Regions from separate parts of the Granulosicoccus antarcticus IMCC3135 genome, predicted to be linked through region 2. Evidence: predicted binding sites of a transcription regulator. Region 2 holds the regulator's gene; each other region holds the start of a gene.
What was found. The regulator FliA, encoded in region 2, starts transcription of late flagellar genes. The targets are predictions, from matches to a motif close to GCTAAAGTTNNNNNNNNNNCNGCCGATA.

Region 1 (4,232 bases), 2.7 Mb from region 2:
ATCAGCCAGTGCCGAGATGTCGGTGTGTGCCTTGGCCAGATTGCGAAGCAATCTTGACTCGGCAACTCCGTGATCCTTGAAAGCATCCATGGTGGCAGGTGGCAAGGTGTTGACTGTGTCAGGGCCAATGAGTTCTTCTACATACATGACGTCTGAGTACTCGGGGTTCTTCACGCCGGTACTGGCCCAGAGCAAACGTTGTGGTCGGGCGCCTTCGGCTTTGAGTTTGCCGAATTGCTCGCTGCCGAACAGGTTGACGAAATGCCCGTAGGCAACCTTGGCATTGGCGATGGCGATTTTGCCCAGCAATGCTTTTGCTGCATCACTGCCATTGGCATCCAGAGCCTTGTCTACGCTTACATCAACACGGCTGACGAAAAAGCTGGCGACTGAGGCAATACGATCGATTTTATGACCGTCATTGAGTCGTCGCTCCAGGCCACGGATATAAGCCTGAGCTATTTCGCGGTAACGGGAAATGCTGAACAGCAGGGTGACGTTGACATTGATTCCGAGGGCTGTCAGTGCTTCAAATGCCTTCACACCTTCGGTAGTGCCAGGTACCTTGATCATCAGATTGGGGCGGTTGACTCGCTTGTGAAGCTCTACACCCATAGCAATAGTGCCAGCGGCATCATGGGCCAGATCGGGAGTGACCTCAAGGCTAACCATGCCATCGACACCGTTTGTTTGCTCGTAGACCTCGGCAAAGGCATCTGCAGCAGCCTGAATGTCTGGAATGGCCAGCTGGTTGAATAATTCAAGTTGAGTGATATCAGGAGACTGCTTGACGATGTCGATGATGACATTGTCGTACTCATTGGTTTTTGCAATGGCTTGTTCGAAGATGGCCGGGTTGGACGTCAGGCCCATAAGCTTGTCGTCGCGAATCATGGCTTGCAGATCGCCATCCATCAGACTCTTCTGGATGTAATCGAGCCACATGCTCTGACCGATCTCGTTGGCAGCTGCCAGAGGGTTTACTGAAGAGTTGGGATTGCTCATAACTACGGTGTCCTGGTGAGTGTGATTAGTTTAACAAGATTGGCTGTGAAACTGATGCTGTGCCCATCATTGCCAGGTGGGGTCTTGGCTGGCATGAATAGCGAAAGCTGTCATCAATCAGCACGTGCTCCGAAAATGGCAGTACCGACTCTGACAATGGTGGCGCCCTCGGCGATGGCAGCTTCAAGATCTCCACTCATGCCCATCGACAAAGTGTCCATGCCCGGGTGTTCTGATTGCAGTGAATTCAGACATTCGCGAAGACGGGCGAATGCCTGTCGTTGCTCGCTCAGTTCGGTACGAGGTGCCGGAATAGCCATGAGGCCTCGCAGCACAATACCTGGCAGAACAGCACAATCAGCAGCCAGTTGCCGGATATCGGCAAAGCTTGCACCGGCCTTGCCTGTTTCGTTATCGATATTGACTTGCAGGCATATGTTCAAAGGGGCAGAGCTTGCAGGTCGTTGATCGGACAGCCGTTGCGCCACCTTTAGTCTGTCAACACCATGCGCCCAGTGAAAATGCTCGGCAATGCTGGCTGTTTTTCTGGATTGAATCGCGCCGATGAAATGCCATTGCAGCTCAGCATCGTCGATGCTCAGAATCTTCTCCACAGCCTCATCCAGATAATTCTCACCAAAGGCGCGCTGGCCTGCATCGATGGCTTCGCGAATTGCACTGACCGGTTTGCGCTTGCTCACGGCCAGCAACTGGATGCTCTGGGCAGTGCGGCCGTAGTGCTGCGCATGCGTTGAAATGTCCTGCCGTACGGTTTCAAGGGCCGAAGCCACCGCAAGTACGCTGTTGTTGTCAGTCATGCTGGGTGTGTCTTGGTTCACGTTATACGATCTCTTCTGCAAGTTGTGTCCGATCATGAGCTGAGACAAGGGTATTGCTGGCTAACAAAACCCTGACTCTGGCCGACACATGTGAGAGTGAGGCGAGTAAGACCTGAGTGGTCATCTTGTCCAATATTCACTGGTGCGTGCAATGCGGGCACCTCGAAAAAACAAGGGTCAAGTTTCATGGATATCGCTCAACTTCTGACATTCAGTGTCAAGAACGGTGCCTCGGATATGCATCTGTCAGCCGGCTTGCCGCCAATGATACGCGTGGATGGTGACATGCGGCGAGTCAACGTCCCTGCGCTAGACCACGCAGCTGTGCAGGCCATGGTGTATGACATCATGAATGACAAGCAGCGAAAAGACTTTGAAGAGAAGATGGAGACGGATTTCTCGTTTGAAATCCCCGATACCGCGCGTTTTCGTGTCAACGCTTTCAATCAGAACCGAGGCTGCGGTGCGGTATTCCGGACGATCCCCTCCGAGGTGCTGACACTGGAACAACTGGGTGCTCCGAAGATCTTCCAGGAAATATCATCTTTGCCACGAGGTATTGTGCTGGTTACCGGTCCGACAGGCTCAGGCAAGTCGACCACTCTGGCGGCGATGATGGATTACAAGAATGATTCAGAATTGGGGCATATCCTGACCATTGAGGATCCGATTGAATTTGTTCATCAAAGCAAAAAGTGCCTGATTAATCAGCGCGAAGTACATCGAGATACCTTTGGCTTTTCCGAAGCTCTGCGCTCTGCACTTCGTGAAGATCCTGACGTTATTCTGGTTGGAGAAATGCGTGATATGGAAACCATCTCTCTGGCATTGACGGCGGCTGAAACCGGTCACCTGGTATTCGGTACCCTGCACACCAGTTCTGCAGCGAAGACCGTGGATCGAATCGTGGATGTGTTCCCGGCTGGTGAAAAACCGATGGTGCGCTCGATGTTGTCCGAATCGTTGAAGGCTGTCATATCGCAGACACTGTTGAAAAAGACCGGCGGCGGACGAATCGCTGCACATGAAATCATGATTGGTACGCCGGCGATTCGTAACCTGATTCGTGAAGACAAGGTGGCCCAGATGTATTCGGCTATCCAGACCGGCCAGTCACATGGTATGCAAACACTGGATCAGAACCTTAAAGAGCTGGTAAAGCGCGGGCAGGTGGATCTTGCCGAGGCTCGTAAAAAAGCTCAAAACCCCGACAGCTTGCAGTAGTCGGCCTGTCTGGATTCTAGTTCGACAACTAGCTTGTATAAGGGGGAATAGGGTATGGATTTGAAGGTCGCCAAGCGATTCATGGATGAGCTGTTAGTCAGTCTGCACAAGAAAGGCGGGTCTGATCTGTTCATCATCGCCGGAGCTCCGCCTTCGATGCGTATCCACGGCAAGGTAACTCCTGTCATGGAGAAGAAGCTGACCGCTGAACATACTCTGGCGCTGACGCAATGCCTCATGACCGACGCCGAGCGTGCGGATTTCAAGAAAACCAAGGAGTGCAATTTCGCCATTGCTCTGCCCAAGATTTCTCGATTTCGTGTCAACGCTCTGGTGCAGCGGGGCAGTGCGGGTCTGGTTGTGCGAATCATTCCTAACGAGATACCCAGCTTCGCCGACCTGCATATGCCCGATATTCTCACTCAGGTAGCCATGAGCAAGCGTGGTCTGGTCATTTTTGTGGGTGGTACCGGTTCGGGCAAGTCCACCAGTCTTGCGGCAATGATCGACTACCGGAATGAAAATTCCAACGGTCACATCATCACCATTGAGGATCCGGTGGAATTTGTGCATCACCACAAGGGTTGTATTGTCACCCAGCGTGAGGTCGGCACGGATACCGAGTCGTTTGAAATTGCTCTGAAGAACACATTGCGACAGGCACCCGATGTCATTCTCATCGGAGAAATACGCGATCAGAAGACGATGGAGCACGCCATTGCATTTGCCGAGACCGGGCATCTGTGTCTGGCCACCTTGCACGCGAACAATACCAATCAGGCGCTGGACAGAATCATCAACTTTTTCCCAGAAACCAGGCACAAGCAGTTATTGCTTGACCTGTCTTTGAATGTCAAGGCTTTCATTTCACAGCGCTTGTTGCCTACGCCCAGTGGTAAAGGGCGTCGAGCCGCGGTGGAAGTGCTACTCAATACGCCGTTGATGTCGGACATGATCATGAAAGGTGAAGTTCACGAGATCAAGGGCCTGATGAAGAAGAGTAAGGATCAGGGAATGCAGACCTTTGATCAGGCGCTGTTCGACCTGCTCGGTAAAAACGCCATCACTATCGAAGAGGCCATGCGTAATGCGGATTCGGTGAACGATCTGCGTCTGCGTATCAAGCTTGCTGGCGGCGGTTCATCAGAGGTGGATGACATGATC
Region 2 (4,232 bases):
TGGTCTCAGGGATGCCGGCTGTGCCTTTGAACAACAAGCCAAGACTGCCGCGTGAAGGTATCGATCTGAAGCAGCACCTGACTGATATCGAAATCAGTCTGATCGAACAGGCGCTGGATGAATGTTCCGGGGTGGTGGCTCACGCTGCGAACCGGTTGAAGATCCGACGCACCACGTTGGTCGAGAAAATGCGCAAGTACAGCATTCAACGCCCCGAAGAGGTGTCGTAAGTCTGACAAAGGCGGTACCAGAGCTGCGTCGGGTTTCCGGCTAACAGCTCTGGGACCACCTCGGTTGCCGGTTCAGTACTGTATGTAGCTGCCATCTACGCTCCATGCCAGCAGTAGCGATCCGAGAATCAGGCCTCACAGGATAGGTGCTGGTTCACATCCAATTTGAGGGATGCTTCCCAAAACGCATCATTTACCCCTTGCCAGTGCCGAGACTGACGGTTAGCTGGCTCTTGGTGGTTCGAGACTTGCTCCCAGACAGCTTGAAACCGTGTCGTTATGTCATCCTGCCACTGGGCTGATGTCGACACGAACTGTCGAGGAAGTTAGCGTTGATCTCTTACCAGTCCACCTTGCGGGTTATTGCCCGGTGAATTTCCAGCTACCACCACAGCTGTCACAGCACCGTCGGCCGGTGCAGACGATCGCCGTTGCCGGTGGCAAAGGTGGTGTTGGCAAGTCCAACGTGGCAGTCAATCTGGCTGCGGCACTGGGAGTGGTTGATCATGAAGTCCTGCTGGTCGATGGCGACCTTGAGCTGGGCAACATTGATCGTCTTCTGAACTTGCGTCCCACACATACCCTGATCGACGTATTCGCAGGAACTTGCCAGCTTGACGAGGTGGTTCTGCAGGGGCCTGTCGGTGTCTCTGTCATACCCAGTGCCAGTGGTGCTGTGGGTATGTCACATCTGTCGAATGTCCAGCACGCAGGCCTTATCGGGCTTTTCAGTGAGTTGCCCACCGAGGCTGACACATTGATAGTGGATATTGCTACGGGGCTCTCAGAGAGTGTTGTGAGCTTCTGTCGCGCTGTCAGGGAAGTCATCATAGTGGTCGTTGATGAGCCACCAGCATTACAGGACGCCTTTTCTACCATACGGGCGTTACACGAACGTTGCCACGTCAGACGTTTTCGAGTGGTGGCTAACAAAACTGAAAGTTCTCGTCATGGCCTGGATCTTTATGCGGCTCTGAGTGATCTGACAGATAAACACCTGGATGTCCTGCTCGATTATTGCGGGTCTATTCCGCTTGATACACATTTGAAGCAGGCGGTTCGCCAGCAACGCGCGGTTGTCGAAGCATTTCCTCGCTCAGCCTCCGCACTGGCATTTCGCAAGCTTGCAACCAGAGTCGCACGCTGGCCACAGCCTCAGACGCCCTGTGGGCATATCGAATTTTTCGTAGAGCGACTTATTGAAGTCGCCGACGGTACACGGTGAGAGAAGAGTCCGTATGAATGCACACGCGATGTACAACGAAGTTACCACGGTTGATCCGGATGGGGTCGTTGCCGCCAACGCCAATCTGGTCAAGCGAATAGCGTTTCATCTGATGAATCGCCTGCCTCCCAGTGTTCAGGCCGAAGACTTGATACAGGCCGGGATGATCGGCCTGCTGGAGGCACACAAACATTACGACAAGTCGCAGGGCGCAAGCTTTGAGACCTATGCCGGGATCCGGGTACGGGGGGCCATGCTTGACGAAATACGTCGTTCGGACTGGACGCCTCGCTCGGTGCATCGCAAGTCGCGCGAAGCTGCCGAGGTGTTACGTGACATCGAACAAGGCAGTGGACGTGAGGCCAAGGCGAAAGTGGTTGCCGATAAACTGGGCATCGCGCTGTCGGCCTATCATCTGATACTCACTGAAAGTTCGGCTGCTCATATATTCAGCTTCGATCAACCTGATGAGCATACCGGCGAGACGATCGCTTTGCCGCAAAGTGCCGAGGCCAGTCCAGGCGACCAGGTCGAGTATCAATCCTTTCGCGAAGCTCTGGCAATGTCGATCAAGAACTTACCTGAGCGTGAAGCACTCGTCATGTCGCTGTACTACGATGATGATCTGAATCTTCGAGAAATCGGCGATATTCTGGGCGTCAGTGAATCGAGGGTTTGTCAGATTCATGGTCAGGCTCTGGTTCGCCTGAAGGCACGCATGACTGAATGGACAATGAAGTAGGTCACTATTATGGTCACTGATGAATCTCAATGGTATGTGCAGAAAGGCTCCCGCGTTCAGGGTCCCTTTTCGACGACAGAAGTCGGACGTTTTTTGCTGCTGGGGCGCGTCAGGAATACCGATCGTGTCAGCCGCGACGGCGAACTCTGGGAGCCGGTAACGCAGGTGCCCGAACTGATTCCCGAAGAACTCCTGAATCTACAGTCAGACGATGGCTGGAATACATTTCTGAAAGTGCGCGAAGGCGAAGATGAGCGCCGCAGTGACACCGTTGTCAAACAAGAGCGTCGAACCTTTCCCGACCCGGTGCCGCAACAACTGCGTGACGAATGGCAGGCGCCGCCGCCGCCCATGTCACAAAGTGTGCTGCCGTGGTCATTATTGGGAATTACCCTGGCCGCTCTGGGAGTGGTTCTCTACCTGAATGCGGTCGTTGGTGTAACGGGGTAGTTCATTTTTGTGAATAGTCCAGTTCTTTTTTGGTCCACTGCTTGCAGGATTATGCTTCCCTGAATCCTCTATCCTGACGTGGTTTTCATGATCGCTCTCAGTTCGAAGCAGACCGCAGTAACCCCATCCGATATCCTGAGCCAACAGCGCCTGGATACTCAGTTGAAGCAACTTGAGTTCAACGCCTTGCTATTTCGCAAGCTGGACCTCGAACGCTTGTTCGAATGTCTGCTGACGGAAGGGCAGAGTTTCGTAAAATTTGACGGGTTGCAATATCTGGCCGCTGATCGCGGCGTGGATATCATGCTCGGATTCAGTCGTCAGCACCGTCAACGCTTCGAATTGAAGCTGGGTGAGCACTCATTGGGTGAAGTCATCCTGATGCGCTCCAGGGCCTTCACGGCACGTGACGCACGCGACGCTGAACGTTTGGCGGAAAGTCTTGTGTATCCGCTGGACAATGCTCTTGAGCATCACAAAGCCATCATGAAGGTAACAACCGATCCTGCGACCGGGCTGCGCAATCAGCTGGCGCTGGACGATATGCTGCCCAGAGAGATCCGGCTGGTGCGTCGGGTTGAGCAGCCCTTGTCTGTGATCCTGCTCTCAGTTGATTATCTGGATTCGATTGCATCGGATCATGGCGAAGCCGTTGGCAAGGATGCATGGCTTTCGGTTGCCACCACTCTGAGTGGTCGACTGCGCCAGAGCGATCTGATCTTTCGCAGCGATGACGATAACTTCTGCATCCTGCTCAACCAGACTGATCTGGAGGGAGCTCTGATACTGGCAGAGCGTTTGCGGCAGGTGGTGGATCACTGTGTCAGTTTCGACAATGTGCAGTTTGTTCTGACAGCGAATGCGGGTGTCACTGAATTGAGTGAGGCCGATGATGCTGTTTCGGTACTGGCCAGAGCCGGCGAGGCACTGCGCGTAGCGAGTGAGCTGGGGCCTAATCAGGTACGTGCCATCGCGGCTGAGGTTGTCTGCGAGAACGATGATTCAAAAGAATTCTGATTTTTTTCACAACAAATGCACACAGCCTCTTTTTTTTGCGTATACTACGGTCCTTCGAAGGCGTCGGGTAACACCGGCAACACAGCGTCCCCTTCGTCTAGTGGCCTAGGACACCGCCCTTTCACGGCGGTAACAGGGGTTCGAGTCCCCTAGGGGACGCCATCTTTCGTTGCGATTTACGCAGATCACGTAGTAATCAAAGTGATCTGCGCAACGATGATAAAGCGTCACCATTACTCTCGAGCCACTATCGTTTATCAACCTGTATTACTACAGGTCTGACGCTCACCCTCAACCAATCTTGTACTTGCCAGACTCTGGCTTTTTCACCATTCTGTTCTTCAGGAACATTGCGTGAGGAAGGCCCATGAGCTGCTCCTGTGCTCGAGCCTTCCTTTCACGATCCGCTTACAAGATCATCCTTTGGCCGGTGCCGCGATGGCTGCCTTCTTGATGAGTCTGGATTGCTTGCGTCGTGCCCGTGACTCCGATACCCGCTCTCCCAGTACCAGCAGGCAAGGTGTCAGAAACAAAGTCAGCAATGTCGTGAAAGCCAGGCCTCCGGCAA
Region 3 (4,232 bases), 730 kb from region 2:
GACGTACAAGGTAGATAACTACAAGCTGGCTATTGGCGTAAGCATAGGCGCCGCTATATACCCGGTGAATGCCACGACTACCTATGAATTGATACGCTGCGCTGATGTTGCCATGTATACAGCGAAAAATGGCAAATTGACATACGCCAACTACGACCCCAAACTTGACAAGAACGCCCTGTCACAACTTGTCATGAAGGAAGAACTCAGAGAAGCCATTGCCAGCGGCAAACTGGATATCCATTATCAGCCAAAATACTCGCTAATTGACGGGAAAATGACAGGATTGGAAGCCCTTGCCAGATGGACAAGCCCCTCGGCAGGATTCGTACCACCAGATGTATTCATTCCATTGGCAGAGCGCGTCGGCTTGATCGATGAATTAACTGCCTTGGTTTTAAAAGGCGCCACTCAGCAATGCCAGAGCTGGCGCAAAATGGGCTATGAACTCAGCATATCTGTGAACCTGTCAGCCATCAACCTCCACGATGGAACACTTGTCCAGCTCATACAGCATACCCTCGCCGATACCGGTCTGCCGCCATCAGCATTGATACTGGAGGTCACCGAAGGCGCGGTCATGGAGAACGCCTCGCAAGCTTGTGAAGTGCTGTCTGAAGTCCGTGCTCTGGGAGTCAGGTTTTCTGTCGATGATTACGGTGCAGGGTATAGTTCTCTTTCCTACCTGAACCGGCTTCCCATCAGTGAGTTGAAACTTGACCGTGCATTTATCAAGGATGTCTGTACCAGCAAGAAGGATGCGGTCATAGTCGCCGCGACACTTGAGCTGGCACGAAACCTGGGACTTGTCATGGTTGCCGAAGGTGTGGAGGATGCCGCATCGCTGGACTTTCTGACGTCAATACGCTGTGATCAGGTTCAGGGCTACTTTCTGTGCCGTCCACTGCCAGCCCTGGAACTTGAACGCAGATTGCCATTCATTTTTCGCTTCAATCCCGTTCCCACAGGGAGCGCTGCAAATGATAGTGAATCAATGTCTTCACACCGCAGAGCGGCTTGAGCTCTTCTGCCTCGCTCGGCTCCCCATTACAAGTACCGACGCTCTGAATACACGCCAGTTGATTCGAGTCTGTCTTGAATTCGATGGACGCCAGCGGACAGCAACTGTATCGTCAGTACAGCGACTGATCCAGGGGCATTGCCAAAATGAACGATTAACGGCAAAAGGCACTCTTCTATGAGGGCACATCCAGCTTTTCTGTACTTTCAGGACGTGCTTGTTCAGTAGAACGCCAGATTCTGCCGCCTCAATGGTCCACCCCCTATCAGGAGTACTGTCCATGATTGCACGTATCATTGCCGCTGCCGTGCTTTGCGCCAGTACCAGCGTCTCCAGTCTGTACGCCCAGGAAGCCTCATTCAGCACCGGTCTGGCCAGTCAGATCAAACCCGGATTGATAGATTGCGGCCCTGGCTCTCGGCTCAGTGCGGTCGGTGAAATCAGATCCAACGAGAATACGATGAGGACGGTTCCGGCTGCGACAAACTTTGAATCAGCACCCAAAGCATCTGACCTGTTCAACGAATGTGGTGGCACTCGACTATTGTCGATCTCGCAACTCGACCTTCAGAGCGTGCCTGTGCTGGACGCCGGCGGTGTTGAAGAATTCGTGATGTATCTCTTTGCAGATAATTACTTCGAGCTCTATATCAATGGTCAGTTACTTGCGGTTGACCCGGTTCCGTTCACACCGCTCAACTCCAGCGTGGTTCGCTTCAAGGCTGATCGTCCGCTTACAATCGCTGTCATGGCAGTCGACTGGGAAGAGAATCTTGGCCTGGGCTCAGAGAACGATGGTGACAAGGCCTTCCAGCCCGGCAATGGCGGCTTTGTCGCTCACCTGCAAGACTTGGCAAAAAACACTGTCACGATCACAAACAGGCGCTGGCGTGCACAGACCTTCTACACCTCGCCTTTGCAAAATCGTGATTGCCTGGTCGCATCTCGTCAAATCCGACGGAGTACCCCCTGCGATGACAGAGGAGTCGACAACGCGGACGGCTTCTCTGCTGCATACTGGGATTTGCCACTCGATTGGATGATGCCCTCTTTCGACGACCGAAGCTGGCCTTCAGCATCGAGTTACTCCAACAAGGCTGTAGGTGTTGAGAGCAAGAAAGCATTCACTAACTTCCGCGATGTGTTCGATACTGAAGGGGCGGATGCTGACTTCATCTGGACCTCAAACCTGATTCTGGACAATCTGGTTATTCTGCGCAAAACCGTAGAGTAAGGGATCGTTGCAGGCACCAGTCCCACCTGTAACAGCAGATCTCTGGAAAAGAAGGCACCTCACAGTTTTTACTCTGTAACTGTAATTCACCGCTAAAGCATCAGCATTGTCGCCCCTTGGCCGATCAATAACAATGGTTATGGCGGTTGATGGAATACGTGCATGGTAAAGTGGGGTTTAGGCACACGAATTCAGCTCGTGTTGCTGGCTTGCACAATGGCAGTACTAGTGCTGGTTGGCATGCAAGTCGATGGCGCAAGAAAATCCAACATCAAGGCTGTCGGAATCCTGGCTGAAGTTCAGGCGACCCAACTATCACTGCGCGATGTTCAGACAGGCGTTGAGCAGTTGGCACGAGAAGGTAGAGAGGTGCTGCTTAGAGATAATGACGCCAGCGCTGAAAACTTTCGTGCCGCATTCCAGTCGCACAAAGAATTGCTCCAGGTCAAGACTCAAGATCTGCAAAGTCGCTCCCTGGAGCCGTCCATGAGCAATGAATTGCAACGAACGCTTGATTCGATTGCACAGCTAACAGACAAGTATGAGACTGCCATGCAAGCTCTCTTGTCCGGCAGCAGTGGCGACCCGATTCGGTTGTTGCGTAATGTTGGTGAGACAAGCCGCACTACCGTCACCATGATTGATGGCATCGTGAATGACTATTCACGACAACTCAAGGAGTTGCAGCTGCGGCAAGAATCGATAACCAACAAGAAAAATCGTCTGTTTGCCTTTACGGTCGTTCTGATACTACTTGGCGTATCAACAATTTTGTGGGCTTTCATACGATGGCATCTGATCAAGCCTCTGAAAACGCTGCTGGATGTAGCCATCAGACTAAGCGAGGATGAAGTCGACATTTCAATCCAGCATTCGGAGCGCACCGACGAGTTGGGCCTTCTGGCCAGAGCATTGAAAATATTCAAGCGTAATCGCATCTCGGAGCTGGAGCTTCTACACGCTAACGAACAGAATACAGTGCAGCGAGAGCAGCGTATCAAGGAGGAATTCGAGGACCGTCGTCATGCTGGAGAAAACGAGCTGCGTGAACGAGAGAAACAGCAAGCCATGCAGCGAGCAGATGAGTCTGCTGCCAGCGAACAACTGTTACAGCTGCGAATCGATCGTCTATCCATGGGGGTCAGCGCGGCGGCAGGCGGAGACCTGTCCTACCTGGCGAAGAACCCATGTGAGAATCTGCATTTGAATGATGCACTGGCGCATATGACCCTGGAACTGGAAAGCCTCTTCTCACAGTTCGGTCAGGACTTCGGCAGAATCAAGCTGGATGCGCAGAACGTCAACCTTTCAGCACTCCAGCTCGAAGAATTAGGCAAGTCTATCGATGAGGGTGCCAACCTGAACAACACCCAGACTCTGCAAGTCCTCCAGGGGGCTCAAACGGTTCGTGACGTACTGCTGGAAGTATCGCAGAGTGTCGATCGGATGGAGACAGGCATAAGAGGCATATCTGACAATGCCTCGCAGGCATCCAGCGTAGCCTCGCAAGCAGTCGAACTTGCCAGAAGTACAGATGGCACTATGCGGACCCTGTCGGAATCTTCACAGGATATTGGCAAGGTCATAAAATTGATTACCTCGGTCGCTGAGCAGACTAATCTGCTGGCACTCAACGCCACCATAGAAGCCGCCCGTGCAGGTGACGCCGGTAAAGGCTTTGCGGTCGTGGCCAATGAGGTCAAGGAACTGGCCAAGGAGACCAACAAGGCGACAGATGAGATTCAGGCTCGTATCGCCGCCATCAGAAAGGATACTGACCAGGCGGTTGAAGCTATTGGCAGTATCAACGAGATCGTCTCAGAGATCGATGGCCTGCAGACCAGTATTTCAGAATCAGTAAAGGTGCAATCTGATACAGCGCATCGCATAACAACACTGGTGGGTAATGCAACCGGTGATAACCAGAGCGTCACGACCATACTGGACGAGGTGGTTGAGCGGCAGCACAGTACACAA

Region 1: IMCC3135_RS05800 (type IV pilus twitching motility protein PilT) is a predicted target of FliA. The motif match lies at 1,904-1,931, and genes of this name have one in related genera.
Region 3: IMCC3135_RS30980 (methyl-accepting chemotaxis protein) is a predicted target of FliA. The motif match lies at 2,347-2,374, and genes of this name have one in related genera.

The regions. Positions count from the first base shown of each region.
Region 1 is NZ_CP018632.1:1,353,625-1,357,856, forward strand. It holds gene tal (transaldolase) at 1-1,005, opposite strand, end outside; gene IMCC3135_RS05795 (YggS family pyridoxal phosphate-dependent enzyme) at 1,119-1,823, opposite strand; gene IMCC3135_RS05800 (type IV pilus twitching motility protein PilT) at 2,031-3,068, shown strand; gene IMCC3135_RS05805 (PilT/PilU family type 4a pilus ATPase) at 3,123-4,232, shown strand, end outside.
Region 2 is NZ_CP018632.1:6,404,624-6,408,855, reverse strand. It holds gene IMCC3135_RS27665 (sigma-54 dependent transcriptional regulator) at 1-230, shown strand, start outside; gene IMCC3135_RS27660 (MinD/ParA family ATP-binding protein) at 532-1,455, shown strand; gene IMCC3135_RS27655 (RNA polymerase sigma factor FliA) at 1,469-2,197, shown strand; gene IMCC3135_RS27650 (DUF4339 domain-containing protein) at 2,207-2,647, shown strand; gene IMCC3135_RS27645 (GGDEF domain-containing protein) at 2,735-3,664, shown strand; tRNA gene IMCC3135_RS27640 (tRNA-Glu) at 3,751-3,826, shown strand; gene IMCC3135_RS27635 (efflux RND transporter permease subunit) at 4,081-4,232, opposite strand, start outside.
Region 3 is NZ_CP018632.1:7,134,707-7,138,938, forward strand. It holds gene IMCC3135_RS30970 (putative bifunctional diguanylate cyclase/phosphodiesterase) at 1-1,021, shown strand, start outside; gene IMCC3135_RS30975 (hypothetical protein) at 1,302-2,255, shown strand; gene IMCC3135_RS30980 (methyl-accepting chemotaxis protein) at 2,472-4,232, shown strand, end outside.